DNA from 4 places in the Azospirillum himalayense genome. Region 3 is predicted to be linked to each of the others. Evidence: riboswitches for the same ligand, from Rfam matches in the RefSeq annotation. Region 3 holds a riboswitch; each other region holds the start of a gene.
The links. A riboswitch is a leader RNA that binds a small molecule or an ion and turns the genes downstream of it on or off. The one in region 3 is predicted to bind thiamine pyrophosphate.

Region 1: linked by a shared signal. The riboswitch ahead of ACFPMG_RS21180 (LuxE/PaaK family acyltransferase) and the one ahead of ACFPMG_RS18355 (ABC transporter substrate-binding protein) in region 3 are both predicted to bind thiamine pyrophosphate.
Region 2: linked by a shared signal. The riboswitch ahead of thiO (glycine oxidase ThiO) and the one ahead of ACFPMG_RS18355 (ABC transporter substrate-binding protein) in region 3 are both predicted to bind thiamine pyrophosphate.
Region 4: linked by a shared signal. The riboswitch ahead of thiC (phosphomethylpyrimidine synthase ThiC) and the one ahead of ACFPMG_RS18355 (ABC transporter substrate-binding protein) in region 3 are both predicted to bind thiamine pyrophosphate.

The regions. Positions count from the first base shown of each region.
Region 1 covers NZ_JBHSLC010000045.1:114,206-121,553, reverse strand. Annotated here, with positions in the region: gene ACFPMG_RS21185 (DUF5672 family protein) at 1-1,055, opposite strand, end outside; TPP riboswitch at 1,385-1,514, shown strand; gene ACFPMG_RS21180 (LuxE/PaaK family acyltransferase) at 1,591-2,670, shown strand; gene ACFPMG_RS21175 (acyl-CoA reductase) at 2,667-4,130, shown strand; gene ACFPMG_RS21170 (ABC transporter ATP-binding protein) at 4,142-4,912, shown strand; gene ACFPMG_RS21165 (ABC transporter permease) at 4,912-5,658, shown strand; gene ACFPMG_RS21160 (ABC transporter substrate-binding protein) at 5,666-6,643, shown strand; gene ACFPMG_RS21155 (3-oxoacyl-ACP reductase) at 6,661-7,348, shown strand, end outside.
Region 2 covers NZ_JBHSLC010000096.1:79,524-86,871, reverse strand. Annotated here, with positions in the region: gene ACFPMG_RS27220 (hypothetical protein) at 1-316, shown strand, start outside; gene ACFPMG_RS27215 (NnrU family protein) at 333-1,031, opposite strand; gene ACFPMG_RS27210 (hypothetical protein) at 1,065-1,538, opposite strand; gene ACFPMG_RS27205 (PaaI family thioesterase) at 1,577-2,020, opposite strand; gene thiG (thiazole synthase) at 2,086-2,856, opposite strand; gene thiS (sulfur carrier protein ThiS) at 3,077-3,286, opposite strand; gene thiO (glycine oxidase ThiO) at 3,283-4,452, opposite strand; TPP riboswitch at 4,444-4,547, opposite strand; gene mgtE (magnesium transporter) at 4,594-6,033, opposite strand; gene ACFPMG_RS27180 (STAS domain-containing protein) at 6,331-6,633, shown strand; tRNA gene ACFPMG_RS27175 (tRNA-Leu) at 6,754-6,840, opposite strand; gene lipB (lipoyl(octanoyl) transferase LipB) at 6,966-7,348, shown strand, end outside.
Region 3 covers NZ_JBHSLC010000036.1:136,228-143,575, reverse strand. Annotated here, with positions in the region: gene ACFPMG_RS18365 (branched-chain amino acid ABC transporter ATP-binding protein/permease) at 1-38, opposite strand, end outside; gene ACFPMG_RS18360 (branched-chain amino acid ABC transporter permease) at 31-915, opposite strand; gene ACFPMG_RS18355 (ABC transporter substrate-binding protein) at 923-2,077, opposite strand; TPP riboswitch at 2,147-2,244, opposite strand; gene ACFPMG_RS18350 (STAS domain-containing protein) at 2,406-2,783, shown strand; gene ACFPMG_RS18345 (DMT family transporter) at 2,788-3,684, opposite strand; gene ACFPMG_RS18340 (phytoene desaturase family protein) at 3,915-5,951, shown strand; gene deoA (thymidine phosphorylase) at 5,961-7,283, opposite strand; gene deoC (deoxyribose-phosphate aldolase) at 7,321-7,348, opposite strand, start outside.
Region 4 covers NZ_JBHSLC010000119.1:2,558-9,905, forward strand. Annotated here, with positions in the region: gene ACFPMG_RS33620 (MFS transporter) at 1-118, shown strand, start outside; gene oxlT (oxalate/formate MFS antiporter) at 572-1,834, shown strand; gene ACFPMG_RS33630 (hypothetical protein) at 1,907-2,095, opposite strand; TPP riboswitch at 2,300-2,412, shown strand; gene thiC (phosphomethylpyrimidine synthase ThiC) at 2,529-4,370, shown strand; gene oxlT (oxalate/formate MFS antiporter) at 4,453-5,751, opposite strand; gene ACFPMG_RS33645 (glycerate kinase type-2 family protein) at 6,006-7,268, opposite strand.

The DNA of each region.
Region 1 (7,348 bases), on a different contig from region 3:
AAGGGCAGGAAGCGGTCGCGCTCCTCCATGAAATGCAGGGGCTTGGGCGCGCCGGTGAAGGTCTGCTTGGCCTCGACGATCACGAACTGGTCGACCGTGTCGTACAGCTCGCGGAAGCGCAGCTCCAGAAGGTCGAGTTCGTTGTGGAAGGTGAAGCAGTCGTAGATCTTCGGCTGGCGGCGTTGCGGCGCGGCCACCGCCGGCCAGCGCGACCCCGGCGCCGCCGTCGTCTGCACGGCGTCGGCCAGGGCCAGCACATAATCCCGCTGCACGCCGGTCGTCCATTCGGTGATCTGGGAGCGCAGGAACGTCTCGTCCCGCCGCGCCACCAGCTTGCGGACCATGGAGGTGAAGGGGGCCTTGCGTCCGGACAGCGCGAGGCTGGTCATCAGGTCGGTGTAGTCGCGCCTGTCGAGAAGCGGGCCGTCCATGACCTCGATTCGTTCCTCCAGCGCGCGGTCGCCCAGCACCTTGCCGAAGTTGAACAGGCCGTGGAAGCCGAAGGCCGGTCCCGGCACCGGCGTGCGTTCGAAGGCGAAGCGGTCGGCCACCGCCTCCGGGGCGAAGCGGATGCCGGCCTTCTCCAGCGCCGGGCGCTCGGTCCGGCAGATGACGTGGTCCTCGGGGATGCCGGCTTCGAAGGGCAGGTCGCGCAGCCGGTCGAGCAGGGCGGCGGAGCGCAGGGAGAAGCCGCCGTTCCCCACCGTCATGCCGTCTTGGTACCAGCCCCAGCGGGCGCCGATGTAGTCGAAGGCACGGAACTCCTCCGTCCAGGCCTGCGGGTCGGCAACGAAGCCGTCCCACTGCGCGATCAGGACATGACCCGTCGTCACGAGCCGGCGCAGGCGGACGTTGATCGTGTCCGAATAGTCGTCGATGTCGTGGATCGGGGCGATGCGGTGGAAATCGACGCCCGGAATTTTCGGGTCGCTGTCGGAGAGCAGCAGGACGCTGGAGAAGCGGCAGGCGGCGATGCTGTCGCGGATGGCCATCTCGACCAGGGCGTGGTTCGCCGTGTCGGCGAACACCAGCGTGCAGTCGTCGATCCTCACCATGCCGTTCCCCGTTCTGCCGCCGGCTTCAGCCGCCCGCGGGCGCGGATCCTATCACGGCGGTTGTGGGGCTGCCACGGGCGGCGTTGGTCGCCTTCGGTCCCGACCTCCTTGACGGGCGGGGGCGTCGCATTCGACGTCAAATCCCTCTCCCGCCCCGGGAGAGGGGGCCCGCGGAGCGGGCGGGTGAGGGTCATGCAAGGATCAAGGCGCCGATTCTCGGCGGTACCCTCACCCTTCCTTCTCCCGGGACGGGAGAGGGGCTCCAAAGGCAATGCTTCCGTTCGTTAACCCGACCTCCTTGACGGGCGGGGGCCGGTCCCTTAGCTTGCGAATGTTCCCTGGGGGGCCTCGCTAGGAGGCTGAGACTCCGCCGGTCCGGCGCTTTCATCCGGACAACGCGGTGACCCATCGAACCTGATCCGGGTCATACCGGCGTAGGGACGGGACTGAAGGGCGGCACGGCGTACCCCCATTCCATCCAGACACCGCTTGTCCCGGCAACAGTTTGTTGGCGCTGCAAAAGGTGTGTGCGGACGTGACCGAAGCCCGACTTGTCGAAGACCTGCTGGCCTTCATCGCCGCCGGAGAGGCGGACGAGGAGGCGTTCAACCGTATGGCGCTGGCCGTCTTCGCCCACCAGTTCGAGACCAACGCCCCCTACCGCCGCTTCGCCACCCAGCGGGCGCGCACCCTGCGCACGGTGAAGAGCTGGCGCGACGTGCCCGCCGTGCCGATCAGCGCCTTCAAGGACCTGACGCTGAGCGGACGCCCGCCGGAGGAATGCCCGCACGTCTTCATGACCAGCGGCACCACCAAGGGCGTGCGCGGCAAGAGCCACCACCCGACGCTGGCGGTCTACGACCGCTCGATGACCGTCAATTTCCGCCGCCGTTTCATGGGTGAATGGGACCGGCTGCGCATGGGCATCCTGTTCCCGACCGAGCAGGCGATGCCCAACTCCTCGCTCGCCCATTATCTGGCGTTGGCCAAGAGCGCGTTCGGGACGGATGAGAGCCGCTATTTCGTCTCCGACGCGGGGCTGGACGTGGACGGGGCCATCGCGGCGCTGTCCCACGCCGAGGAAACCGGCGAGCCCTACGCCCTGCTGGGGGCGAGCTTCAGCGTCGTGCATCTGATGGACGCGCTGGCCGAGCGGGGGCGGAGCTTCGCCCTGCCGGCGGGAAGCCGCATCCTCGACACCGGCGGCTTCAAGGGCCAGTCGCGGGAGATGGCGGCGGAGGAGTTCTACGGCCGCCTGTCCGCGACCTTCGGCGTGCCGCGCCGGCTGTGCATCAACATGTACGGCATGACCGAGCTGAGCACCCAGTTCTACGACGACGGCAACGAGACCTGCCCGTCGGTGAAGTCCGGCCCGCACTGGATACGCAGCCGTGTCATCAACCCGCTGACCGGGCAGGAGGTGCCGCGCGGCAGCGTCGGCGTGCTGGTCCATCACGATCTGGCCCATTTCAACTGCGCCTCCGCCATCCTGACCGAGGACGCGGGGGTGGAGGTGGAGGGCGGCTTCCAGCTTCTCGGGCGGGCCGACGGGGCGGACGCCAAGGGCTGCTCCATGGCGGTCGAGGACTTCCTCAAAGCGGCGCGGGCCTCATGACCGTTGGCTTGATGGAGCGCGCCGGGCATCTGCCGGGGCTGTCCGCCGACGCCGTGGACTGGCGGACGCTGACCTTCCGGCGCGGCGCCGAGACGCTCGACGTCGCGGTGCCGGTGCTGAGCGAGGCGCAGATCGCTGAATTGGCAACGCGGGTGCGGACGAACGCGCGGACTTACCTGAGAAGCCGCACCGTCGCACAGATCGCCGCCGCCATCGACCGCGCCGTCGCCCGGCTGCTCGACCGTGACGACCCGTGGCGGCGAAAGGCCGAACGTCTGCTGCCTCTGGTCACCGGCTACGACGGGGAGATGGTCCGGCTGGGGCTGACCGGCTATCTGAAGACCTTCCGCGGGCCGGAGCTGCGGAAGTTCATCGCCGAGGATTTCGCCAACCCGGCGGTGCTCGACGATTTCCAGCCCGTGCCCAAGGGCGGTTTTGCCCGCGCCTTCGGGCCGGAGCTGCTGCTGCATGTCTGGGCGGGCAACGTGCCGGGCCTGCCGCTGTGGAGCCTGATTTCCGGCCTGCTGGTGAAGGCCGGCACGGTCGGCAAGCTGCCGAGCGCCGAGCCGCTGTTCGCCGGCTGGTTCGCGCAGATCCTGGCGGAGATCGACCCGCAACTGGCCGACTGCATCGCCATCGTCTGGTGGAAGGGCGGCGACGCGGCGACGGAGCGGGCGTGGCTGGGCCGCGCCGACACGGTGGTCGCCTATGGCGGCAACGACGCGCTGGAGGCCATCCGGGCGCGGGTGCCGATCACCACGCGCTTCCTGCCCTACGGCCACAAGATCAGCTTCGGCATGGTCGCCCGCTCCGCGCTCGACGCCGGGAAGGCGGGCGCGGTGGCGCGGCAGGCGGCCTACGACGTGGCGCGCTACGACCAGCAGGGCTGCTACTCGCCCCAGACCTTTTTCGTGGAGCGCGGCGGGCGGGTGTCGCCGCGGGAGTTCGCCGGCTATCTGGCGCACGAGCTGGACGCGCTGGGCAGCAAGTTCCCGCGCCGCCCCCTGTCGATGGGCGAGGCGGGCGGCGTCGCGTCCTGGCGCAACGCGGAGGAGACGAAGGGCTTTGCCGACCCCAGCCGTGCCCTGCTCGGCGATCCGGCGGGAAGCTGGGCCGTCGCCTACACCGACGCCGCAGACGGCCTCTCGCCCTGCGGGCTGAACCGCACGGTGACGGTGGTGGCGGTGGACCGGCTGGCCGACGCGGTGCCGGGGCTGGCGCCCTACCGCGCCTTCCTCCAGACCGTGGGCATCGCCGCCGCACCGGAGGAGCTGTTCATGCTCGCCGGGGCGCTGGGAGCCGTGGGGGTGACGCGCCTCTGCGCGCTCGGCCGCATGACCGCGCCGGAGGCGGGCTGGCACCATGACGGGCGGTTCAACCTGCTGGACCTCGTCACCATGACCGAGATCGAAGGCTCGGCGGAACGGGCGGCGGACACCTTCGCCCCCTACACGGATTGAGGCGCCCGGCCATGAGCTTCGTCAGCATCGTACAGGCCGGCTACGGCGTCCCGAGCGGCGGCACCATCCTGGACCGCATCGACTGGACCATCGGGGAGGGCGAGTTCCACGCGCTGGTCGGGCGCAGCGGCTGCGGCAAGACGACCCTGCTGAAGCTGGTCGCCGGGCTGCTGGCCCCCTCGACCGGCAGCGTCCGCATCCAGGGGGAGCCGGTGCGGGGGCCGGGCGCCCAGGTCGGCTTCGTCTTCCAGGCCCCGACGCTGCTTGAGTGGCGGACGGTGCTCGACAACCTGCTGTTGCCGGTGTCGCTGACACGCCGCCCGCAGCCGGCGGACCGCCGCAAGGCGGAGGAGCTGTTGGACCTCGTCGGCCTGTCCGGACTCGAAGGGCGCTACCCCAGCCAGCTGTCGGGGGGGCAGCAGAGCCGCGTCGCGCTGGCCCGCGCGCTGGTCACCGAGCCGCCGCTGCTCCTGCTTGACGAGCCCTTCGCCGCGCTCGACGCCATCACGCGGGAGGAGTTGCAGGACGACCTGCTGAAGCTCTGCGCCCGCCACCGCACCACCGTGCTGTTCGTCACCCACGACATCGCGGAGGCGGTCTATCTGGCCGACCGGGTGGCGGTGATGGAGGGCGGGCACCTGCGCCACGCCCTGCCGGTGCCGCTGGCCCGCCCGCGCGGGCGCGACGTCCGCTACGGCCCGCGCTTCAACGCCCTGTGCCTGGAGCTGCGCCACGCCATGGATGGCAAACCCGACCGAGCGGCGCTGGAGCGCGCGTCGTGATGGTGCGCCTCGCTTCCGCCCTGCTGCTCGTCCTGCTGCTGGCGGGGTGGGAGGTCTATTGCCGGGTGGCGGGAGTGTCGGCGCTGGTGGTGCCGCTGCCCTCGGCGGTGCTGCGCACGCTGTGGGACGGGCTGGCCGGGGGCTATCTGCTGCCGCATCTCTGGGTCACCACGGCGGAGATGGCGATGGGCCTCGCCGCCGGCTGCACCATCGGCTTCCTCGCCGGGGTGCTGCTGGGCGAGGTGCCGGTGCTGCGCCGCCTGTTCTACCCCTACATCCTCGCCAGCCAAGTGGTGCCGAAGCTGGCGCTGGGGCCGCTGTTCATCGTCTGGTTCGGTTTCGGCATGACCTCCACCGTCGTCATCACGGCGCTGATCTGCTTCTTCCCGCTGCTGGAAAACACCATGACCGGCCTTCAGCAGGTCGATCCCAACAAGCGGGAGCTGTTCCGGATGCTGCGGGCGACGCGCCTGCAAACCCTGCTGCGCCTGAAGATCCCCTCCGGCCTGCCGGTGATCCTGGCGGGCCTGCGCGTCGCCGTGGTGCTGGCGCTGGTCGGCGCCGTCGTCGGCGAGTTCATCGGGGGCCGGCAGGGGTTGGGCGCCTCGATCATCGCAGCGCAGGGGATGATGGATTCGACCATGATGTTCGCCCTGTTCATCGTCATCACGGTGCTGGGCATGATCGTTTATCAGGCCACCGCCGGGCTCGAACGGTGGCTGCTGCGCCGTCCGTGGAAAGGATAATCACACGATGTTCGGGTTCCTGCGCACTTTGGGTGCCGTCGCCGTTTCCGCCTTCCTGCTGTCCTCCCCCGCGCTGGCGCTCGACAAGGTGACCGTGGCGGGCTGGAGCCAGCCGATCAGCGAGATCACCAACCTGCTGGCCGAGCCGGATAAGGGCTTCTTCAAGGCCAAGGGGATCGATCTCGGCTATGTGCCGGGGACCGGTGGCGGCTCGGCCATCCAGAACATGCTGACCGGGCAGGCCGACGTGGCCTTCACCGACCCGGCCTCCTTCTACCTCGCCCTCGACAAGGGCGAGAAGCTGATCGCCATCTACAACATCTACCCGCAGAACGTCTTCAACGTGGTGTCGCCGAAGGAGCGCAACATCACCAAGCCCGAAGACCTCAAGGGCAAGCGCATCGGCGTCTACAGCCTGTCCAGCGGCACGCGCCAGAACCTCCAGGTGCTGCTGCATCAGGTGGGGTTGAGCGAGAAGGACGTGACCATCGAGGTGACCGGCCTGCTGAACTTCGCCCCCGTCATCCAGGGTCAGGTGGACGCCACCGCGGCGACCGACACGGGTCTGCATGTCGGGCTCCAGAAAGGGCTGAAGGACATCAACGTCATCGAGGTCAAGGACACGCTGAACCTGCCCTCCGACATCTTCGTGGTGACGGAGGAGACCTACCGCACCAAGAAGGACGTGCTGAAGCGCTTCCTCGCCGCCTACCGCGACAGCGCCGCCTGGATGATCGCCGAGCCGGAGGAGGCCGCCCGCCTCGCCGTGACCCGCGCCATCAACGGCCGCGACGAGGCCACCAACCTCGCCATCATCAAGCTTCGCAACGCCTCCAGCGTGTCGGAGACGACCAAGGCCAAGGGCCTCGGCCACTTCGATCCGGCGCTGATGCAGAAGGGGGCGGACACCTTCAAGCAACTGGGCCTGATCGCGGCGGACCTCGACATGGGCGCGCTGGTCCGGTCCGACCTGATCCCCGAGTAAGGAAGGCTTGGCCCGCCATGGATTTCCGCGACAAGACCGTCCTCGTCACCGGCGCCAGCCGCGGCATCGGTGCGGCCATCGCCAATGCCTTCGCGGCGGAGGGGGCGGCGGTCGCCGTCAACTACCTGCAAAATGCCGACGCGGCGGAGGCGGTGGCGGCGGCCTGCCGGGAAGCCGGCGGCGACGCCTGGGCGGTCCAGGCCGACGTCACCGACGCCGAGGCGGTGAACCGCATGGTGGAGCGCACGGCGGAGGAGTTCGGCAAGATCGACGTGGTGGTCAACAATGCCTTCCGCCCCTACGCCTTCGACCCGGAGAAGCGCAAGCTGTTCTGGGACACCAACTGGGCGGATTACCGGGGGCAGGTGGATGGGGCGCTGCTCGGCACCTACAACGTCTGCCGCGCGGTGTTGCCGGTGATGCGGCGGCGGCCCGGCGGCAGCATCGTGAACATGGCGACCGACCTCGTCGCGCGGCCCACCGTGCCCTATCACGACTACACGACGGCCAAGGCGGCACTCGTCGGCTTCAGCCGCAATCTGGCGGCGGAGCTGGGGCCGCTGGGCATCCGCGTCAACTGCGTGGCGCCGGGGCTGGTCTACCCCACCGACGCCAGCCGGGCAACGAAGGAGGACGTGAAGGACGCCATCGTCGCCCAGACCCCGCTGCGCCGCATCGCCACGCCGGAGGACGTGAGCGGTCCGG
Region 2 (7,348 bases), on a different contig from region 3:
CTCCACGGAGCTGCCGCCTCCGGCCCGCGAGGCCCTGGCAAAGGTCGCGACGCTGCGCGGCGCCGTCGCCGACAAGGAGCGCCGCGTCGGCGAGTTGGAGCGCGAACAGGCGGAGATCGGCAAGGAGCAGGAGCGGCTGCGCCAGAACCTCGCCACGCTGCCGCGCGACAGCGACCTGTTCAAGCGGACCATCGCCAAGATGGGCGAGCAGGAAACCCGCCTGGACGGTCTGTCCCGCGAGCTGACCACCGCCCGCAAGGAAGCCGACACCGCCCGCAACACGCTGCGCGATCAGGTGCGCGGCATGACCTTCTGAGCATGACGGCGGAGCGTCACCAGGGCAGCGGCGACACGCCGAACAGCATCCGGTGCAGGTGCAGCAGACCGCCATAGAGCAGCAGAGCCACCGCCGGGCGCCACCAGCCGATCTCCTTCCAGGCGAGGTTTTGGCGCCCGGCCAGGATCGCCGCGAAGGGCAGGTTGGAGGTGCGGGCGGCGTAGCGGTCCCACGCCGCCCCCAGCCGCCGCGCCAGCTTCGCGTCGATCAGGACGCTGCCGCCCAGCGCCAGCAGGGCGAGCGTGCCGAACAGGATCAGCGAGGCGAGATCGCCGTTCGGCACCATATGGGCGACCGCCCACAGCCCGACGCCCCAGAGGAACGGGTTGCGCGTCACCCGCAGGATGCCGCGGACCGGCTCCCGGTCGCCGGTCAGCAGCCTCTCCTGCCCGACCGAGGTCGGGTTCGGGGTGGTAAGGCCGGCGACGAGCAGGAACAGGGCGACCGGCACCAGCAGGACCGGCACCCAGGCCAACCCGCCGGCGGGCGGCCACAGCGGCACATGGGGCGCCGCCTTGTAGGCCGCCACCAGCCACCAGAAGGCCAGCGCCGAGACCAGCGAATAGAGGCCGAGATAGGGCTTCTCGCCCAGCCGTCCGACCAGGACCGCGCGCAGCGGCGTGCTGGAAATGCCGAAATGCGTCAGCAGCAGGAACAGCCCCGCGGCGGACAGATGGGCGATGGTGCCGGTCATGCGCGGTCTCCCGGTCGCGTCCTACAGGTCTCGTCAGGCGCCCTTTTCCAGCGTCGTGCCGCTGCAATAGGCCCAATCGTCGCCGTGCAGGCCGAAGAACAGGGCCACCGGCTGCTTGCCGGAGCGGTCGATGACCACGCGGAAGCGGTTGCCGGTGCAGGCGCCCGCCGCCTGCTTCTGGTAGGGCAGCTTGACGCTCTTGGACTTCAGGCAGGAATCGGCGGCCTTGGGCGGGTTGGCCGACGCGTCGATGCGCTTGCCGTTCAGCACCATGTAGTAGTTGGTGGCCTGCCCGCCCTTGACCTCGGCCTTCACCTCGATCTTGCCGAATCGGGACTTGTAGAGGCCGGCGTCGGTTTCGCCGTCCGGCGCGCCGGGGGCGATGGCGCGGAAGGACACGGCGCCGCAGGCCGGCGGCTCCTTCTTCTGGGCAAGGGCCGGCTGGGCCAGGGCGACGGTGGCGGCGCCCGCGACCAACGCGGCACCGAAAAGACGCGACAGCGGCATGCGAACCTCCTGGATCGGATGGAAGGGGATGGGGCGGGTCAGGCGGGGGCTTGGCAGAACAGGGTCTGCTGCATGATGGCGCAGTCCTTCTCCATCCCGCCGTCGAGCATCGAGATCTCGACGCTGGTGACGGTCAGGGTGCGGCCCGGTTTCAACACGCGGGCGCGGGCGATCATCACCTCGCCCTTGGCCGGCGCCATCAGATTGACCTTGAACTCCACCGCCAGGACCTCGCTGCCCGCCGGCATCAGCGTGTAGCCGGCGTAGCCCCCGGCGTTGTCGGCCAGCGTGCTGACCATGCCCGCGTGAAAGAAGCCGTGCTGCTGCGTCAGGTCGGCGCGGAACGGCAGGCGCATCTCGCAAAAGCCGGGCTCCAGCCGCGTCAGCTCGATCCCCAGCGTCTTGCAGATCGGCTGAAGCGCGAAGCTGGCGCGGCAGCGCGTCTCCCAGTCCGGATCGCGCGGTTCGAAGGTCTTGGGCACGTCTCGGGTCTCTCTGATCGTTTTCGGGGGTGGGTGAAATCAGATGGCCCTACCCTGCGCCAGCCTTACGTTCCGATCAAGCCGAGCTGCGGGCTCGACGCCTCCGCGAAGGCGCGTTTCGGCATGCGCCCGGCCAGACGGGCCGCCCGCCCCGCCGCCACCGCGTCGCGCATCGCCGCCGCCATGCGCACCGGATCGCGCGCCTTCGACACGGCGGTGTTCAGCAGGACGGCGGCGCAGCCCAATTCCATCGCCAGGGCGGCGTCCGACGCCGTCCCGATCCCGGCGTCCAGGACCACCGGCACCGGGCTGCGCGCGCAGATCGTCTCGATGGCGTGCGGGTTGCGGATGCCCAGGCCGGAGCCGATGAAGGCGCCCAGCGGCATCACCGCCGCCGCGCCCAGATCGGCGAGCTTGCGGCAGGTCACCGGATCGTCGTTGCAGTAAGGCAGAACGGTGAAGCCGTCGGCCACCAATTCCTCGGTGGCGCGCAGCAGCTCCTCGACGTCGGGGTAGAGCAGCTCGCGGTCGCCGATGACCTCCAGCTTGATCCAGTCCACACCCAGCGCCTCGCGGGCAAGCTGCGCGGTCAGCACCGCCTCCTTGGCGGTCAGGCAGCCAGCGGTGTTGGGCAGCAGCCCGGCGCGGTCACCGATGACGTCGACGAGGCTTTCCGAATAGCCGTCCAGGCTGATGCGGCGGATGGCCAGCGTGACCAGCTCGCTGCCGCTGGCCTCCAGCGCGTCGAGCATGACCTGCTGGTTCGGGTAGCCGGCGGTGCCGAGAAACAGGCGCGAGCGGAACTCACGGCCCGCTATGGTGAGCGTGTCGTTCATGGATGTTTCCTCGATAATTGATATCCCCTCTCCCGCCCCGGGAGAGGGAAGGGACCCGCGCGAAGCGTGGGAAGGGTGAGGGTGCCGCCAAGGATCAGCGCCTTGATCCTCGCATGACCCTCACCCGCCCGCTGCGCGGGCCCCCTCTCCCGGGACGGGAGAGGGATTGGGCGCCGCCTTTGCGGGAATAACGATCGAGAGGGCGCGGCGGGTGGAAAGCTCAGCCGCCCTGTACGGGGCGAATGATCTCCAGGGCGTCGCCCGCGGACAGGGGCGTCTCGTCCCAGCGGCGGGACGGCAGGACGGCGCCGTTCAGGGCGACCGCGACCCCGCGTGTGCCCGCGGCGATCCCCCGCCCGGCCAGCAGGGCGGCGACGGTGGGGACGGCGAGGTCCTCCTCCCGCCCGTTGACACGGATGCGGGCGCTCATGCCGCGGCTCCCTTGGGCTGGGCGAAACGGTCGAGTGCGAAGGGACGGATCACCGGATCGGCCTCCCCGGTCAGGACCAGCCTCGCCACCGAATCCGCGGTGACCGGGGTCAGCAGGATGCCGTTGCGGTGGTGCCCGGTGGCGTAGACCAGCCCCTCCACCTCCGAGAGGCCGAGGATCGGGGCGTCGTCGCGGGTCCCCGGACGGAAACCGGCCCACGCCTCCTCGATGGGCAGCTCGGCGATGCCCGGCAGGGCGCGCCACGCCCCTTCCAGCAGGGCGAACTGGCCCCCGGCGGTCAGCCGGTCGTCGAACCCGCGCTCCTCCGTCGTGGCGCCGACGAGCAGCCGCCCGTCCAGCCGCGGGATCAGGTAGGTGCCGGGGGTCCACACCACATGGCGCAGCAGCGGCAGCCGGGCGTCCATGCGCAGGCAGAGCATCTGCCCCTTCACCGGGCGCACCGGCGGACGCACCGCCGGGGACAGCCCGTCGATCCAGCCCGACCACGCCCCGGCGGCCAGAACCACCCGGTCGGCCTCGAACAACCGGTCGCCGACCTGGACGCCGACGGCCCGGCCGCCGCGGACCTCGATGCGGGACACCTCGGCGTACTCGTGCACGACGGCGCCGGCCCGCAGGGCGGCGGCGTGCAGGGCGGCGGCGACCTTGCGGTTGTCGACCTGATGGTCGCCGGCGCAGAACAGCGCGCCGGCGACGCCCGGCTGGAGATAGGGCTCGCGCCGCCGCACCTCCGCCCCGCTCAGCCATTCCACCGGCAGGCCGAGCTTGGTCTGGAAGTCGTGCAGGAAGCGCACCTTGGCCGCATCGTCGGCGTTCAACGCGATGACCATCGTGCCTTCGCCGCGCAGGTCCACCGCCATGCCGGAAGCGGCCTCCAGCTCCGCCGCGAAGGCGGGCCACAGGTCCTGCGAGGCGCGGGTCAACGGCAGAAGGTTCTCTTCGCCGGGTTCGGTTTCCACGCAGGCGGCGAGCATGCCCCCCGCGGCGTGGCTGGCGCCCCGGCCGGCGGCGCCGCGGTCGAAGACCTCGACCCGGCAGCCGGCGGCGGCCAGCCTCCAGGCGATGGACAGGCCGATCACCCCGGCGCCGATCACGGCGACGGTGGGTTTTGCGGAATCAGAATGAAATAAGGGCGCGGATACCATGCGGCGGCTCCCTTCGCTGGCATTATCCAGACAGGTTCGATGGGTGTGATCTCAGCCGCGCGAGCGCATCCCGCACGGCACCCCAGCCAATGCCCGGATCATCCGGAAGAGAGCCGCCTTTGGCAAGCCCCTTTTCGTTGGTCACAACAACAAAAGCGACGCCAGCCCCAGGAAGGACAGAAATCCGATGACGTCGGTCATGGTGGTCAGGAAGACCGAACTCGCCACCGCCGGATCGACGCCCAGCCGGTCCAGCCCGATGGGAATCAGCACCCCGCACAGCCCGGCGACGAACAGGTTGATGACCATGGCGCAGCCGATGACCAAGCCGATCATCGGCTCGAACCACGTTGCGGCGATGGCCCCCACCAGCGTGGCGAAGACGGCGCCGTTGAGCAGACCGACCAGAACCTCCTTGCCCACCACGCGGGGCGCGTTGGAGGACGACAGCTCGCGCGTCGCCAGGGCGCGCACCGCCACGGTCAGCGTCTGGGTCCCGGCGTTGCCGCCCATCGAGGCGGTGATCGGCATCAGCACGGCCAGCGCCACGATCTGTTCGATGGTCGCCTCGAACAGCGAGATGACGCCCGCCGCCGCGAAGGCGGTGAACAGGTTCAGCCCCAGCCAGGAAATGCGCGAGCGCGAGGTTTCCAGCACCGAGCGGTAGATCGAGGTGTCGCCGACGCCGCCCAGCTTGCCGATGTCGTCCTCGGCCTCCTCGTCGATGATGTGGACCACGTCGTCGACGGTGATGACGCCGATCAGCCGCCCGCCGGCATCCACCACGGGGGCGGAGACCAGGGCGTATTGGCGGAACAGGTTCGCCACCTCCTCCTGGTCCATGGTGGCGGGGATGGTGTCCACCTCCTCCGTCACCAGATCGGCGATGCGGACGGACCGCTTCTGGCGCAGCAGGCGCGACAGCGGCACCGCCCCGACCACCCGGTGCATCGGATCGACGACGAAGATGTCGTAGAAGTCCTCCGGCAGCTCATCGGTGGTGGCGCGGACATAATCGATGGTCTTGCCCACCGTCCAGAACTGCGGGACCGCCACCAGATCGCGCTGCATCAGGCGGCCGGCGGTGTATTCGTCGTAGGTCAGGTTCTCCTGGACCAGCGCGCGGTCGGCGGCCGGCAGATTCTCCAGAACCTCGCGCCGGGTGTCCTCGTCCAGGTCCTCGATGACGTCGACGGCGTCGTCGGTGTCCAGCTCCGCGACGGCGGCGGCCAGCTCCTTCGGCTCGAACAGCTCGACGATCTCCTCGCGGAGATCGGGGTTGAGGTAGCTCAGCACCTCGCCGTCGAAGTCGGGGCGCAGGACGCCGACCAGCGCCTCGCGGTCGTCGTGGCCGAGCTGTTCGATCAGGTCGGCGATGTCGGCAGGGTGCAGCGTGTCCAGCTCGGCGCGCAGATCGTCGCGCCGTCCGGCGTGCAGCCGTTCGACGATCTCCTCCACGAACTCCGGCTCAACACCGTAGGCGCGCTCCTCCTCGCCGTCCTCGCGGGGCGGGGCGGGGCGTTCGGCCGGGTGCGGCACATCGTCCTGGATACGATCCGGTTCCTGGCGGTCGGTGTGCATGGCGGCACCCTCCCTTTACGATGGCAATGCGGCGTGACGGCATGGTCCTGCGATCGGCCGACCATGGCGCACCGGCGTTTGCGGGTTGGTGGGGAGCCCTCGCGGAATCCCGCCGGGGCGCCCACCGAATATAGGTGTGCCGCTGTTTTGTCCAGCCCGGCGGACCGGTCCGGGCCCTCCGGCCTTGCGCGCAATTGCTTGCGCGGGCTTCACAATTCGTGCACCCATAATGCGCGCGGGGCTTTCCACCTCGCGCAGCCCGAGAAGAACCGACACCACCGGCCAGCGGATGTGACGATGGAGTACGCCTACACCGACATCGACGGTCAGGAGGGGATCATGCTGTCGGGGCGTTTCACCTACGACGACAGCCGCAAGTTCCACGACCTGCTGGCGGATTGGGACATCGGCGCGCGGCCCGAGGTGCGGCTGGACCTGCGTTATCTGACCTTTCTCGACTCCGCGGCAATCGGCATGCTGTTCGTCCTTGCCAACCGTTGCCGCGACGCCAAGGGGCTGGTGACGGTGCACAACGCGCAGCCCTACATCGTGCAGACCATGCGGCGCGTGGCGCTCGACCAGTATGTGGAGTTCCGCTGAGGCGGAGCGGCCCGAAAGAAACAGCCCTGATCCGGGCGGCCTGAAAACGAAAAAGCCCGCTGTGGTCCGATGGACCGGCGGGCTTTTCGTTTGTTTGCCTGATCCCCCGTTTCGGGGGGATGGTGCGGTCGAGAAGACTCGAACTTCCACGGCATCTCTGCCACAGCGACCTCAACGCTGCGCGTCTACCAATTCCGCCACGACCGCACAAGGCTGGTAGAACCGACGACAGGATCACTCCCGTCATCGGGTGGAGCGGGGGAATAGCAGATCCCCAACGACCGATCAAGCGGCGTCTCGCGTTTTTGCCAAAGAAAGTTCATAACGTCGGGATGACCGACCTCACCGCCCCCGTTCCGCCCGCCCCCGACGCCATCGGCGATGCCGTTCCCGCCCCGGCCAGGGCGGTGGAGTGGCGCATCAGCGACACGCCCGTCCCCTACCCCGACGCGCTGGCCGAGATGGAGGCGCGCGTCGAGGCCATCCGCGCCGGCACCGCGCCGGAGCTGGTCTGGCTGCTGGAGCACCCGCCCCTCTACACCGCCGGAACCAGCGCGCGGGAGGAAGACCTGCTGGAGCCGGGCCGCTTCCCCGTCTATCAGGCCGGGCGCGGCGGGCAGTTCACCTACCATGGGCCGGGGCAGCGCGTGGCCTATGTGATGCTCGACCTGAAGACGCGCGGCGCCGACATCCGCGCCTTCGTCCAGGATCTGGA
Region 3 (7,348 bases):
GGGGCCAGCGCCCGCAACTTGCGCACGCCCTTACGCACGGCGCCGCGCCGCCTCACCGAACAGCCCCTGAGGGCGGGCGAGCAGGATGACCAGCAGCGTCGCGTAGAGCAGCCCCAGCGCCACCGGATAGGACAGCACCGACGACACCCCCACCTCGAACAGCGCGATCAGCAGCGCGCCGGCCACCGCTCCGGGGACGGAGCCCCAGCCACCGATGGTCACGGCGATGTAGGCCTTGAGGATCAGGTCGCCGCCCGCCGTCGGCGTGACGAAGTAGCGGTTGGCGAGCAGCAGCCCCGCCGCTCCGGCGAAGGCGGTGCCCAGCGCGAAGGTGATCAGGATCATCGCCGCCACCGGCACGCCGCAGGCCCGCGCCATCTCCGGGTCCTGCGCCGTGGCGCGCAGGCGGCGGCCGAGCTGGGTCCGCCCGAACAGCCACTGCTGCCCGGCGATCAGCAGCGCCGCTACGGCGATGATCGCCAGCGACTGCTCCGCCACCACCAGCCCGCCGAGGTCCAGCGTCCCCCCGCTCAGCAGCGGCGGGGCCGCCCGCGGCTCCGGCCCGAACAGGACGGAGGCGCCGTTCTGCAGGATGATGCCCGCCGCGATGGTGCTGATGAAGACCGCCACCGGCGGGCGGCGGCGCAGCGGCAGATAGGCCGCCGCCGCCAGCAGCAGCCCCAGCCCGGCCATCAGCACCAGCACCACCGGCAGCAGAAGCAGTCCGGGCAGCGGCAGATACCCCGGCAGATAGGGCGCCAGCGCCACGCCGAGCAGCCCGCCGGCCATCACGAGATCGCCCTGCGCGAAATTCACCGCCGCGGTGGCGTTCAGCACCAGCACGAAGCCCAGCGCGACGAGCGCGTAGGCGGCGCCCAGGGCCAGGCCGTTGACGAGAAGTTGCAGGGTGATCAAGGCTTGCTCACTTCACCGCCCCGGTCACCACGCCTGTGACGTTGTCGTACCGCTTGGCGATCGCCGGCACACGCGAGGCACCGTCGTAGCAGACGATCACGGCGGAATGCGCCATGTTGCCCTTGCCGTCCGACTTGTAGGTCATGGCGAGGCCCCGGTGGGTCCCGATGGACAGGGCCTTCCGCACCGCTTCCGCGCTGTCCGCACCGCCCTGCACCGCCGCAAGCACCATGCGGATGCCGTCATACTGGCCGAGCGCGAAGGCATCCGGCTCCGCGTTGAAGGCGGCGCGGTAGGCGGCGGTGAAGGCCTCCACCTCCGGGCTGCCGCCGGAGACCGGCGAGGCCGCCGTCTCGGCGCAGACGCCCTTCAGCTCGGCCGGCTCCAGAAGCGCCGCCGTGCTCGGCTGGTGCATGGCGGAGCCGGCGACGATCGGCACCGCCACCCCGTTGGCCGCCGCCTGCCGGATGAACAGGGCGGTCGGGCCGGAATGCAGATGCAGCACCAGCACGTCGGGCTTGGCGGCCAGCGCCTTGGTCAGGACCGGCAGCAGATCCTTGGCGGCGGGGTCCACCCCCTCCTCGAACACCGGCTCGACGCCGAGCTTTTTGAAGGCCTGCTCCAGATGGGCCTTGCCGCTCTGCCCGTAGGCCGTCGTCTGGTAGATTACCGCCGGGCGCTTCTTGCCCAACTCCTCCGTCACGTAGCGGGCGTGGGCCTCCTTGGTCACGGCGTCGCCGGGAAAGAAGCGGAAGACCCAGGGGTTGCCCTGCTCGGTGATGCTCGCCGTGCCCGACACGGTGATCAGCGGGATGCCGTAATCCTGGGCCAGCGGCAGCATCGCCAGCATCTGCGTGCCCAGCATGCTGGCCGCCACCGCGGTGACCTTGCCGCCCGCCGCCCGCTCCAGCGCCGTGACCGCGGCCTCCGGCGAGGTGCCGGTGTCGATCACCTCCGACCGCACCGCCACACCCGCGGGCGCGTCCTTCAGCGCCAGGACGGCGCCGTTGCGCTGGCTCGTCCCCTCCAGCGACAGGAAGCCGGTCAGCGGCACCAGCACGGGGACCGAGGCCTCGCCCGCCAGCGCCGCACCGGACAGGAGGGACGCCGAAAAGGCCGCCGTAAAAGCCGTTGCCGAGAGGATGGAAAGGAAGCGCCGCATGGATGTGTCTCCTCCTGCCCGGCGAAGAACCGCGCGAGGACGAGGAGGCCAGGGGTGTAGCGGCGGCACAGCCTCGAACGCTTGGCTCCCTTCGCTGGCATGACCCAGATCAGGTTCGATGGGTGTGGTCTCAGCCCGCCTTGCGGCAGGCACCCCAGCCGTTCGTGTGCACAGTGTGAGCCCGGCGCGCGGCTGTCAAGCGGCGGCCCGGCGCCTTTTCACAATTTCGCAACGCAACAGACACCGGGGAGTCGCGCTTCCCGTGGTTCCTTCCGCCGCTCCCGGCCCGCGCTGGACCGTCGCCCCAACCGGAAAGTCGTCACGAAGCATGCGGGCCACCCCGTCGCACAGCACCGTCGTCCTGCACCCCTTCGCCACGGCGCAGGGCGGATGCGGGCTGCGCGCTGTCCTGTCGGGGCGGATCGACCACGCAGCCCTGCCCGGCCTGACGCCCCTGCTCCGCCGCGCCGCGGACGCGCAGGCCCTGACCCTGCGCGTCGATCTGGGACGGGTGGAGTTCCTCGATTCCTGCGGCATCGGCATTCTGCTGGCGCTCCGCAACGCGGTGCTCGACCGCGGCGGCGCCATTGCCTTCGAGAATCACCCGCCGCGAATCCGGCGCGTGCTGGAGCGCAGCCGGATCATCGCCTTGACGGACTCCCCGCTCGTCATCGACGGCGGGGTGGCGCTTCCCGCCGCCGCCTGACCCGTCAGCCGCCGCGGCGCAGCGTTTCCCGATACAGGATATAGAGCCCGCTGGCGATGATGATCCCCGCCCCGGCCAACACGGTGGGGGTCGGCACGTCGCCGAAGACCAGGAAGCCGAGCAGGGTCGCCCAGATCATCCCCGTATACTCGAAGGGCGCCACCACCGCGGCGCGGCCCAGGCGGAAGGCCTGGGTCATCAGCACCTGCGCCGCGCCGCCCAGCGTGCCGACCAGAAGCATCAGCCCGAGGTCGAACCCGCCCGGCTGCACCCAGTCGGGGATCGCCGCCACGCCGCTCACCACCGTGGTGGTCAGCAGCAGATAGACGACGATGGCCGTGTTGCTCTCCGTCCGCGACAGGCCGCGCACCGCGATCATCGCCAGCGCGTAGAAGAAGGCCGCGGCCACACCGACGAGGATCGGCAGAAGCGGCGCGTCGGCCTCCGGGCGTGCCATCACCACCACGCCGCCGAACCCGACCAGCACCGCCGCCCAGCGCCGCCATCCCACCGGCTCGCCAAGCAGCGGCATGGACAGCGCCGTAATGAACAGCGGCCCGGCGAAGCTCAGCACATAGACCTCGGCCAGCGGCAGGTGCTTGAAGGCGTAGAAGAAGCAGCCCATCGACAGCAACCCGGCCAGCGAACGGAAGACGTGGGCGATCGGGCGCCGCGTGCGCATCCCGCCCCAGCCGCCGCGCGCCACCGAGATGCCGCCGACCAGCACCACCGCCACCACCGACCGCGCGAACATGAGCTGCGCCACCGGATAGCCGCCGCTCAGATATTTGATGAGCGTGTCCATGCCCGCGAACAGGAAGATGGCCAGCAGGAAGCAGCCGATGGCGCGGCGGGTGTCGTCGCTGGCGGTGGCAGCGGGAAGAGCGGCGGCTTGGGTCATGTTTGCACAGTATATGAGCAACCTGAACCCTGCCCAATGCCGCAACCGCAGGTCTGGCCCGCGCAGTTGCGCCCGCGGGACGCCGGCGTTTCACGCTTCGTGAATCGACGTTCGGGCGTTTGGCGAAGCGAAGCCGGCCTTTCGCGGATCGGCGCTGGCCCCGGCCGATGCGTTGGACAGTCTGGCGGGCGTCACCACCGCAAGGGTCCGCCATGCTCCCGTCAAAGCCTATGCTCCAATCGATCCGCATCCTCGTCGGCGTCTCGCCCTGGATCGCCTTCGGCGTCCTCCAGCCGGCGGGCCATCCGGCGTCCGCGCTGGCGGCCCTGCTGCTCAGCCTGACGCTCTGCGCCCATGACCGGCGGCGGGGTTCGCTGAAGGCGCCGGAACTGGTGGCGGTCGCTTTCTTCGCCGCGCTGCTGCTCACCGGGCCGCTGGAGCACATGGGTCTGGTCATCCATCTCGCCCTGGCCGGCATGGCTTTCGCCTCGCTCGCGCTGGGCCGTCCCTTCACCCTGCCCTATGCCCGCGAGACGACACCGCCCGGTCTGTGGCACCTGCCGCAGTTCGTCGCCGTCAACAAGGCGGTCACCGCGCTGTGGGGCGTGGTCTTCCTGGCCGGCGCCGCCGGCTTCGCCGTCGCGGCGGAGGTCGGCGTCTTCACCTCCGCCCTCGCCACGCTGGCCGGCCTGCTGGGGAGCCGCCGATTGCCGGACTGGCTGGTCAACCGGGCCGTCGCCCGCCGGCTGGCCGAGCGGGAGCCTCACCCCTGGCCCGCGCCCGCCGTCCTCGGACAAAAGAATGGTGTCGTCGTTGTCGGCGCCGGCATCGGCGGGCTGACCGCGGCGGCCCTGCTGGCGGAGGCCGGGGTTCGCGTCACCGTTCTGGAGGCGCACGACCGCCCTGGCGGCTATTGCTCCTCCTGGGACCGCAAGGTCCGGCTGCGCGACGGGACGACGGGCCGCTTCATCTTCGACGCCGGCGTGCACGACGTCAGCGGCACCCGTGCGGACGGTCCGGTCGGGCATCTGCTGCGCACGGTCGGCGTGGCGGAGCGGGTGCGTTGGCAGCCGGTGAGCCGCGGCATCGTCCGAAGCGGTGTCCTTGAGCCGCTGCCCAACGACGCCGCGGCGCTGGCCGCCCTGATCGCGCGGGAGCATCCCGGCAGCGCCGCCGGGGCCGCCGCCTTCCTGGAGGAGATGCGCGGGGTTTACCGCGACCTCTACCGCGGCTGCGCCGAGACCGGCCTCCCCCACATCCCGCGCGACGTCGCGGCGATGCGCGCCTATCCGCTGGAGTGCCCACAGGCCTTCCGTTGGCAGGACCGCAGCTTTCTGGAGATGCTGGAGCATTATGTGCCCAACGCCGGAGCCCGCGCCTTGTTGTCCAGCCTGACCGGCTACCTGTCGGATCGGCCGGAGCGGCTGGGCGCCACCCAGATGGCGCCGATCTTCGGCTATGTCTTCAACGGCGGCGCCTATCCGGAGGGTGGATCGCAGCGGCTGGCCGATGCGCTGGTCGAGGCGATCCGCGCCAAAGGCGGCGAGGTGCGGCTGCGCACCCCCGTCCGCCGCATCCTGGTCGAGGACGGCCGGGCCGCGGGGGTCGAAACCATGGACGGGGAGCGCATCGCCGCCGCCGCGGTGATTTCCAACGCCGACGCCCGGCGGACCCTGCTGGAGTTGGTGGGGGAGGTGCATCTGCCCGCCGGGAGCGCGGACCAATATTGCGCGCTGCGCCCCTCGACCTCCGCCTTCCTGGTCACGCTGGCGCTGGACATCCGTCCCGACCTGCCGGCCATGACCTTTCTGAAGGATGCCGGGATGGCGCTGGCCCTGCCCTCCGCTCATGACGCCGCCCTGGCGCCGCCGGGCTGCGCCTCGCTGACGCTGATGCGGCTCGACCCGGCGGGCGGCACCTGGGACCGCTCCGCCCCCGACTACCGCGCGCGGAAGACGCTGGAGGGCGACGCGATGATCGCCGCGGCCGCCACGATGATCCCGGATCTGGAGCGCCATATCCTGCACCGGCAGGACGCCAGCGCCGCCACCTTCGCCCGCTACGTCCACACGACGGAGGGGGCGATCTACGGCACCGATCCGGCGCTTCCCGCCAAATCGCCGGTGCCCGGCCTGCTGCTGGCCGGCGGCGGGGTCTTTCCCGGCCCGGGGGTAGAGGCCTGTGTCATCTCGGGCCGCCTCGCCGCGGAGGCGCTGGTCGGGTCGGCGCGGGCGCGGCGGTCCGAGGACGAGCGCCGCGCCGCCTGACGCCGGCCTTTAAAGCCGAATGCGGTCGGCGATCAGCGGCCCGGCCGGCGGAGCGCTGTCGGCCACGGTGAAAGCGCGGCGGAGCAGCGCCGCCGCGTCCTCCGCCTGCGCCGCGTTGCGGGCGTGGACCACGGCGAGCGGGCGCTCCGCCGGCCCCACCGAAGCGCCCAGCCCGGCAAGGTCCGCCAGCCCGACCGCGAAATCGATGGGATCGGTCGTCTTGGTCCGCCCACCGCCCAGGGCCACCACGGCGATGCCGACCGCCCGCACGTCGATGGCCGCCACCACGCCCGCCCGCTCGGCGAAGACCGGCTGGACGACGGGGGCGGCGTCCAGATAGCGGTCCGGCGCGTCCAGCAGGTCCGCCGGGCCGCCCAGCGCGTGGACCATCCGGGCGAAGCGCTCGGCGGCCTGCCCGCTCGCCATCGCCTCGTCGAAGCGGGTGCGCCCTTCGGCCGCGTCGGGGACCAGCCCGGCCAGAACCAGCAGTTCGGCGGCCTGGGCCGCGGTAACCTCGTAGAGCCGGGAGTCGGGCTTGCCGCCGCGCAGGATGTCGATGCACTCCCGCATCTCCAACGCGTTGCCGGCGGTCAGGCCCAGCACCTCGTTCATGTCGGTCAGCAGCGCGACGGTGGGCAGCCCGGCGCCCTCGGCCACGGTGACGAGGCTGTCGGCCAGTTCCCGCGCCTTGGCGATGTCGGGCAGGAAGGCGCCGGAGCCGAACTTCACGTCCATCACCAGCGCGTCCAGACCCGCCGCCAGCTTCTTCGACAGGATCGAGGAGGTCAGCAGGTCGATGGTCTCCACCGTCGCCGTCACGTCGCGGATGGCGTAGAGGCGGCGGTCGGCGGGGGCGATATCGTCGGTGGCGCCGATCACCGCGCAGCCGACCTCCTTCACCACCCGCTCCAGCGTCGCCCGGTCGGGCTTGGCGCGGTAGCCGGGGATGCTCTCGAACTTGTCGAGCGTGCCGCCGGTGTGGCCCAGCCCGCGCCCCGACACCATCGGCACGAAGCCGCCACAGGCGGCCAGCGCCGGGGCGAGGATCAGGCTGACCTTGTCGCCGACGCCGCCGGTCGAATGCTTGTCGACCACCGGACCGGGCAGGTCGAGATGGTCCCAGCGCATCACCGTGCCGGAATCCCGCATGGCCAGCGTCAGGGCCACCCGCTCCTCCAGCGTCATGCCGCGGAAGAAGACGGCCATGGCGAAGGCCGCCGCCTGCCCTTCGGTGACGGAGCCGTCGGTGATGCCGCGCACGAAGGCGCCGATCTCCGCCGCGTCCAGGCGTGCGCCGTCGCGCTTCTTGCGAATCAGTTCCTGGGGAAGCATCCGTGCGTCCGTTTCGTGGTCTGGTCTGTCGCGCGGATCAATAGCCGGCGGTGGCCGGCTGGGCA
Region 4 (7,348 bases), on a different contig from region 3:
GCTGCTGGCCGCCTTCGGCTGGGATTCGGTGCTGTGGGTGTCCTTCGTTCCGCTGGCGGCGGCCATCGCGGCGCTCGCCGTCACCGCCTCGTCCCGCGCCACCTCCGCGGCCACCTGAGACCGTTCGTCCTCTCCGTTCCGCGACCGCATTGAGCGCCATCGGGTCCCGTCCTCAGGGCGGGGCCGACCCTCCCGATCGTCCGGTTTTCGAAAGCCCGAAAAATTTTTGGATGAAAAGCGCAACACGCCAAAAGTTCGTGTTGCCAACAATCATGTCTCTGGCATACCATATGCCGTATCTGGAGCGCCACGAACGCAGGGACGGCGTGACCGGCTCTCCAGCGCACCATTGAACCATGACTCACATCGGCACGGAACAAGGCCGCCCATGACGCGGCGATGCGGACGCTCGCTCGGACGCCGCTCGCCCGCCCAAGGGGACCCTCATGCCCGGTATCAAAGCGTCGCAATCCCACGGGAGGGAATGATGGTTGGATCGACAGAATCCCAGAGGCCAGCTTTTAACAGTTCCGGCGGCTCGCAGGCGCCCATCTCCGACGGCGCGCGCTGGATGCAGATCGTCGTCGGCATCGTCTGCATGGTCGCCGCGGCCAACATCCAGTACGCCTGGACGCTCTTCGTGCCGGAAATCCAGGCCACCCATGGCTGGACCCGCGCCTCGATCCAGACCGCCTTCACCGTCTTCGTCGTCGTCCAGACCTGGCTGACCCCCATCGAAGGCTATTTCATCGACCGTTACGGCCCCCGCGCCATCGTCGCCTTCGGCGGCGTGATGACCGGCCTTTCCTGGATCATCGACAGCTACGCCGGCTCGCTCGGCATGCTCTATGTCGGTTCGGCCATCGGCGGCATCGGCGTCGGCTGCGTCTACGCCACCTGCGTCAACAGCGCGCTGAAGTGGTTCCCGGACAAGCGCGGCCTCGCCGTCGGCCTGACCGCGGGCGGTTACGGCGCCGGCTCGGCCGTGACGATCCTGCCGATCGCCAACATGATCCACTCCTCCGGCTATCAGGCGACCTTCTTCTGGTTCGGCCTGCTGCAGGGCACGATCATCCTCATCGCCGCCTTCTTCCTGCGCGCCCCGCAGAAGGATCAGGTGAAGGCCTCGACCAAGGTCCTGCAGTCCCGCCGCGACTACACGCTGAAGGAAGCGCTGCAGACGCCGGTCTTCTGGGTCATGATGCTCATGTTCATCTGCACCGTCTCGGGCGGTCTGATGGCGGTGGCCCAGCTCGGCGTGATCGCCCATGATCTGGGCGTGAAGGAAGCCCCGATCAGCCTGTTCGGCATCACCATGGCGGCTCTGCCCTTCGCGCTGATGCTCGACCGCGTGATGAACGGCATCTCCCGTCCGCTGTTCGGCTTCGTCTCCGACCATATCGGCCGTGAAGCGACGATGTTCATCGCCTTCACCTTCGAAGGCCTCGGCATTCTGATGCTCAGCCGCTTCGGCCACGACCCGATCATGTTCCTGATCCTGTCGGGTCTGGTGTTCCTGGCCTGGGGCGAAGTGTACAGCCTGTTCAGCGCGACTTCGGCGGACACCTTCGGCACCAAGCACGCGGCGAAGATCTACGGCGTGCTCTACTGCGCCAAGGGCGTCGCGGCCCTGCTGGTCCCGCTGGGCAACCTGCTGATGGAAGCCACCGGCACCTGGGCGACCGTGCTCTACATCTGCGCCACCATGGACCTCATCGCGGCCTTCTGCGCCATCGCGGTCCTGCGGCCCATGTTGCGCAAGCATCACGCCCGAAACGCCGAACTCGCCGCCCAGCAGGGTGCGGGTGGGCTGGCGGTGCAGCCCGGCCACTGATCGGCCCGCGAAACTTCAGGTTTCTTGTCTCGAATGACGGCCGCCGCGCGCATCCCGCGCGGCGGCCTTTTTTCAGTCCAGGAAGAAGGGACGGTTGTGGCCCTCGCCGGACTGGTTGAAGCGGTCCGACGACCAGAGACCGTCCGGCTGCTCGTCCTGCGGATCGGCGTTCCACTCGTCGTCCTCCCGCATCAGCAGGGTCAGGCCGTGGCCCATCAGGCCGGCCAGGGCGACGAAGGCGATCATCTGGGATTCGAGCATGGGACGGGCTCCGGGCACTCGGGAGGGGGCGTTGCTTCTTGTTGTTGTGATGCAGCATAGTCGCCCGGCTCAGGCTGCGCAATAGGATTTTGTATACCAGATAATGGATACCAGAATCGCGTCAATTGCGTTGGTCGGGTTGGATTCGCCGTGAATCGGACCGTGAATCGCATTGACGTGGGTGGGGCGGATGGTTCAGCATGGCCACGTTCCAAGGGGAGCCCCATAGCACGGGGCTGAGATGATGCCGTAAGGCGCCGAACCCTTTGAACCTGATCCGGGTCGTACCGGCGTAGGGACAGGAACAAACGGGCCACGGTCACGCGCATCCCCATCGCGCACCCCTTTTTGGGGACCGCTCCGGTCATCCGTTCTGCCGCTCCGTCACACCCGGGTCTCCAACGATCCTATGTGCGATGGAGATCCACTGCAGATGCCCGACACTCTTCCCCCCGCTTCCCAGAAGGCCGCGCCGTCCGACCATTTCTCGGTGACGACCGGCCCGCTGCCGTCGTCCAGCAAGGTCCATGTGGCCGGGGAGCGCTTCCCCGACCTGCGCGTGGCGATGCGCGACATCCATGTCGGCGGCGGCGAGCCGCCGGTGCGCGTTTACGACACCTCCGGCCCCTACAGCGACCCCGCCGTGCAGACCGACATCCGCCGCGGCCTGGCGGAGCTGCGCCGCTCCTGGATCGAGGCCCGCGGCGACGTGGAGGCCTATGAGGGCCGCGAGGTCCGTCCGGAGGACGACGGGCTGCGCGTCGGCGAGACGCGGGCCGTGCCCGTCTTCGATCGCGCCGGGCGCCGCCCGCTGCGCGGCAAGCCGGGCCGGGCGGTCACGCAGATGGCCTACGCCCGCGCCGGCATCGTCACGCCGGAGATGGAGTACATCGCCGTCCGTGAGAATCTGGGCCGCCAGCGGCTGGCCGAGGCGGTGGCGCGGGACGGCGACGACTTCGGCGCCTCCATCCCCGACCATGTGACGCCGGAGTTCGTGCGCGACGAGGTGGCGCGCGGGCGGGCGATCATCCCGTCCAACATCAACCACCCCGAATCGGAGCCGATGATCATCGGCCGCAACTTCCTCACCAAGATCAACGCGAACATCGGCAACTCCGCCGTCGCGTCCTCGGTGGGGGAGGAGGTCGACAAGATGGTCTGGTCGATCCGCTGGGGCGCCGACACCGTGATGGACCTGTCCACCGGCCGCAACATCCACACCACCCGCGAATGGATCCTGCGCAACAGCCCGGTCCCCATCGGCACCGTGCCGATCTATCAGGCGCTGGAGAAGGTCGGCGGCAAGGCCGAGGACCTGACCTGGGAGATCTTCCGCGACACGCTGATCGAGCAGGCGGAGCAGGGGGTGGACTATTTCACCATCCACGCCGGCATCCGTCTGGCGCACATCCCGCTGACGGCCAAGCGCACCACCGGCATCGTGTCGCGCGGCGGCTCGATCATGGCGAAATGGTGCCTGTCCCACCACCGCGAGAGCTTCCTCTATGAGCGGTTCGAGGAGATCTGCGAGATCATGAAGGCGTACGACGTCGCCTTCTCGCTGGGTGACGGCTTGCGCCCCGGCTCCATCGCCGACGCTAACGACGCCGCCCAGTTCGCCGAGCTGGAGACGCTGGGCGAGCTGACCAAGATCGCCTGGAAGCACGACGTCCAGGTGATGATCGAGGGGCCGGGCCATGTGCCCATGCACAAGATCAAGGCCAACGTCGACAAGCAGCTGGCGCTGTGCGGCGAGGCGCCCTTCTACACGCTCGGGCCGCTGACCACGGACATCGCGCCCGGCTACGACCACATCACCAGCGCCATCGGCGCCGCCATGATCGGCTGGTTCGGCACGGCGATGCTCTGCTACGTCACGCCGAAGGAGCATCTGGGGCTGCCGGACCGCGACGACGTCAAGGTGGGCGTGGTCACCTACAAGATCGCCGCCCACGCCGCCGACCTCGCCAAGGGCCATCCCGGCGCCCAGGAACGCGACGACGCCCTGTCGCGCGCCCGCTTCGAGTTCCGCTGGCGCGACCAGTTCCACCTGTCGCTCGACCCGGAGACGGCGGAGCGCTTCCACGACCAGACCCTGCCGGCGGAGGGGGCGAAGGTCGCGCATTTCTGTTCGATGTGCGGGCCGAAGTTCTGCTCGATGAAGATCACGCAGGAGGTGCGGGACTACGCCAACTCCGGCATGGCCGAGATGTCGGAGAGCTTCCGCGCCAAGGGCGGGGAGATCTATCTGGAGGAGGGGCAGGCTGCGGAATAGCAACTGAATCGAAAAGGGGACGCCCTCGCGGGCGCCCCCTCGCTTCGGCTCCTTCCCCAAGCGGGGGGAGGGGAAGAGAGCGTCAGGAGGTTGCCGTCACGCTCCGGCCGCTGCGCGCGCCCAGCGATTCGGCGGCCATGCGGTTGCGCATCGGGCGCAGGACGAACAGCGCCAGCACCGCGGCCAGCGCGTTGACCGCGGCGGCGAGCAGGAAGACGGCATGCCAGCTTCCCGTGGCGTCGGCGATGATGTTGGCGAAGGGGATCAGCAGCGCCGCTGTGCCCTTGGCGGTGTAGAGCAGCCCGGCGTTGCTGGCGGCGAACTTCGATCCGAAGGTGTCGGCGCAGCAGGCCGGGAACAGGCTGTAGATCTCGCCCCAGGCGAAGAAGACCAGACCGGTCAGCAGCACGAAGGCCACCGGGTCGCGGCCGTAGAGGCTGAGCGCGACGATGCCCACCGCCTCGATGGCGAAGGCGATGAACATGGTGTTCTCGCGCCCGATGTGGTCGGACACCCAGCCGAAGAAGGGGCGGGTCAGCCCGTTCAGCACCCGGTCGATGGACAGGGCGAAGGTCAGGGCGGGCAGGGTCAGGCCGAGGATGCTGACCGGCGCGTGGGCAAGCCCGAAGTCCTGGGCGATCGGGCCGAGCTGGGCCGTCGCCATCAGCCCGCCGCCGGCCACCATGACGAACATGGCGTACATGACCCAGAAGACCGGGGTGCGGACCATCTGGCTCGGCGTGTATTGCCGCTGCGCGGGCGGTGCGGCGAAGCCGCCGCGGGCGAGGGGAGCGGAGGGCGGGGCGACCAGCAGCCAGGCAAGAGCGAAGACCACCAGCCCCTGTCCCAGACCGAAGGCCATGAAGGTCGCCTCGTAGCCCGAGGTCTCGATCATCGTGGCGATGGGCACCACCGTCAGGGCGGAACCGGCTCCGAAGCCCGCCGCGGTGATGCCGGCGGCCAGACCGCGCCGGTCGGGGAACCATTTCAGCGCGTTGCCCACGCAGGTGCCGTAGACGGCGCCCGCCCCGATGCCGCCGATGGCCGCCGCCACGTAGAGCACGAGCAGCGAGTCCGCCACCGCGTTCAGCGCCCAGGAGGCGGCGCAGAGCAGCGAGCCGAACAGCACGACGATCCGCGGGCCGAAGCGGTCGACGAACCAGCCCTCGACGGGCACCAGCCATGTTTCGGTGACGATGAAGATGGTGAAGGCCACCTGGATGGCCGCACGGCCCCAGCCGTGCTTGTCGTCGATGGGTTCGACGAAGAGGGTCCACCCGTACTGGAGATTGGCGATCATCGACATGCAGATGACGCCGGCAAGCAACTGCATCCAACGCCCGCCGACAGGCAGGGCGCTTTGCGCACCGGTTTGGCGCATATGGTTCCTCCCGGATGGTCCGCGATCTCGTTCTTGTCCTGGCGCGCGCGGGGTGCGTTCGGTGCCCGACCGCTTCGCTTTATCCTTCGAACGGGGCAGCCCGGCTGCATGCTGTTGGCATGCCAGACGCCATATTCGTGATGCCTTGACGGTGAGTGTGGCGGATAATCCGTGAGGTCATCAACAAATTTTCGTGAGCGGGAGCCGCTCTGGCCGTAAGTGATATATCAAATCGGCCGGCGGCGCCTCACCGCTTACACGACCAGAACCGCGCGGAAGTCGTTGACGTTGGTCAGGGTCGGTCCGGTCACCAGCAGGTCGCCGAGCGCGCTGAAGAAGCTGTAGCCGTCGTTGTCGGCCAGCCGTTCCTTGGCGTTGACGCCGGCCTCGGCGGCGCGGGCCAGCGTGTCGGGAGTGAGCAGGGCGCCGGCGTTGTCCTCCGTCCCGTCGATGCCGTCGGTGTCGGCGGCCAGGGCGTGCACGCCCTTCATGCCGTCCAGCGCCACGGTCAGCGCCAGCAGGAACTCGGCGTTCCGCCCGCCGCGGCCCTTGCCGCGCACGGTCACCGTGGTCTCGCCGCCGGACAGCAGGACGCAGGGCTTGGCCGCGGGCTGGTCGTGCTCGACGATCTGGCGGGCGATGCCGGCATGGACGAGCGCCACCTCGCGCGACTCACCCTCCAGGGCGTTGCCGAGGATCACCGGGGTGACGCCGGCCTTGCGGGCGACCTCCGCCGCGCGCTCCAAAGCCATCTGCGGGGTGGCGACCAGGATCGTGCTGACGCGCTCCAGCCGCGGGTCGCCGGGCTTCGGACTCTCGTCGCGCCCGGCCAGCAGATGGTCCATGACCGGCTGCGGCGGGGTGATGCCGTACTTCTCCAGCACGGCCAGCGCGTCGGCGTAGCTGGTCGGGTCGGGGACGGTGGGGCCGGAGGCGATCACCGACAGGTCGTCGCCCGGCACGTCGGAGATGACCAGGGACACCACCCGCGCCTTGGTCGCGGCGGCCAGCCGCCCGCCCTTGATCGCGGACAGGTGCTTGCGCACGCAATTCATCTCGGTGATGTTCGCGCCGGAGCGGAGCAGCGCCTTGGACACCGCCTGCTTGTCGGCCATGCTGATGCCCGGCGCCGGCAGGGCAAGCAGGGCGGAGCCGCCGCCGGAGATCAGGCAGAGCATCAGGTCGTCGGGGCCGAGCGAGGCGGCGATGTCGAGGATGCGCCTTGCCGCCTGTTGGCCCGCCTCGTCGGGGACGGGGTGCGACGCCTCGACCACCTCGATCCGCTCACAGGGCACGTTGTGGCCGTAGCGGGTGACGACCAGACCGGACAGCGGCCCTTTCCAGTGATCCTCCACCGCCTTCGCCATGGAGGCCGCGGCCTTGCCGGCGCCGACGACGACCGTGCGCCCCTTCGGCGGTTCCGGAAGATGCGGCGGCACGCACAGCGCCGGCTGCGCCGAGGCGACGGCGGCGCGGAACATGTCGGTCAGGAGCGCGCGGGGATCGGTGGTCGTCATGGTCTGGTTCTGTCCCTTCCCTGAGCCGCGCCGTTCACCGGCGCCGGTCCTCATGTGCTGGGAATGCTAACGGATTTGGC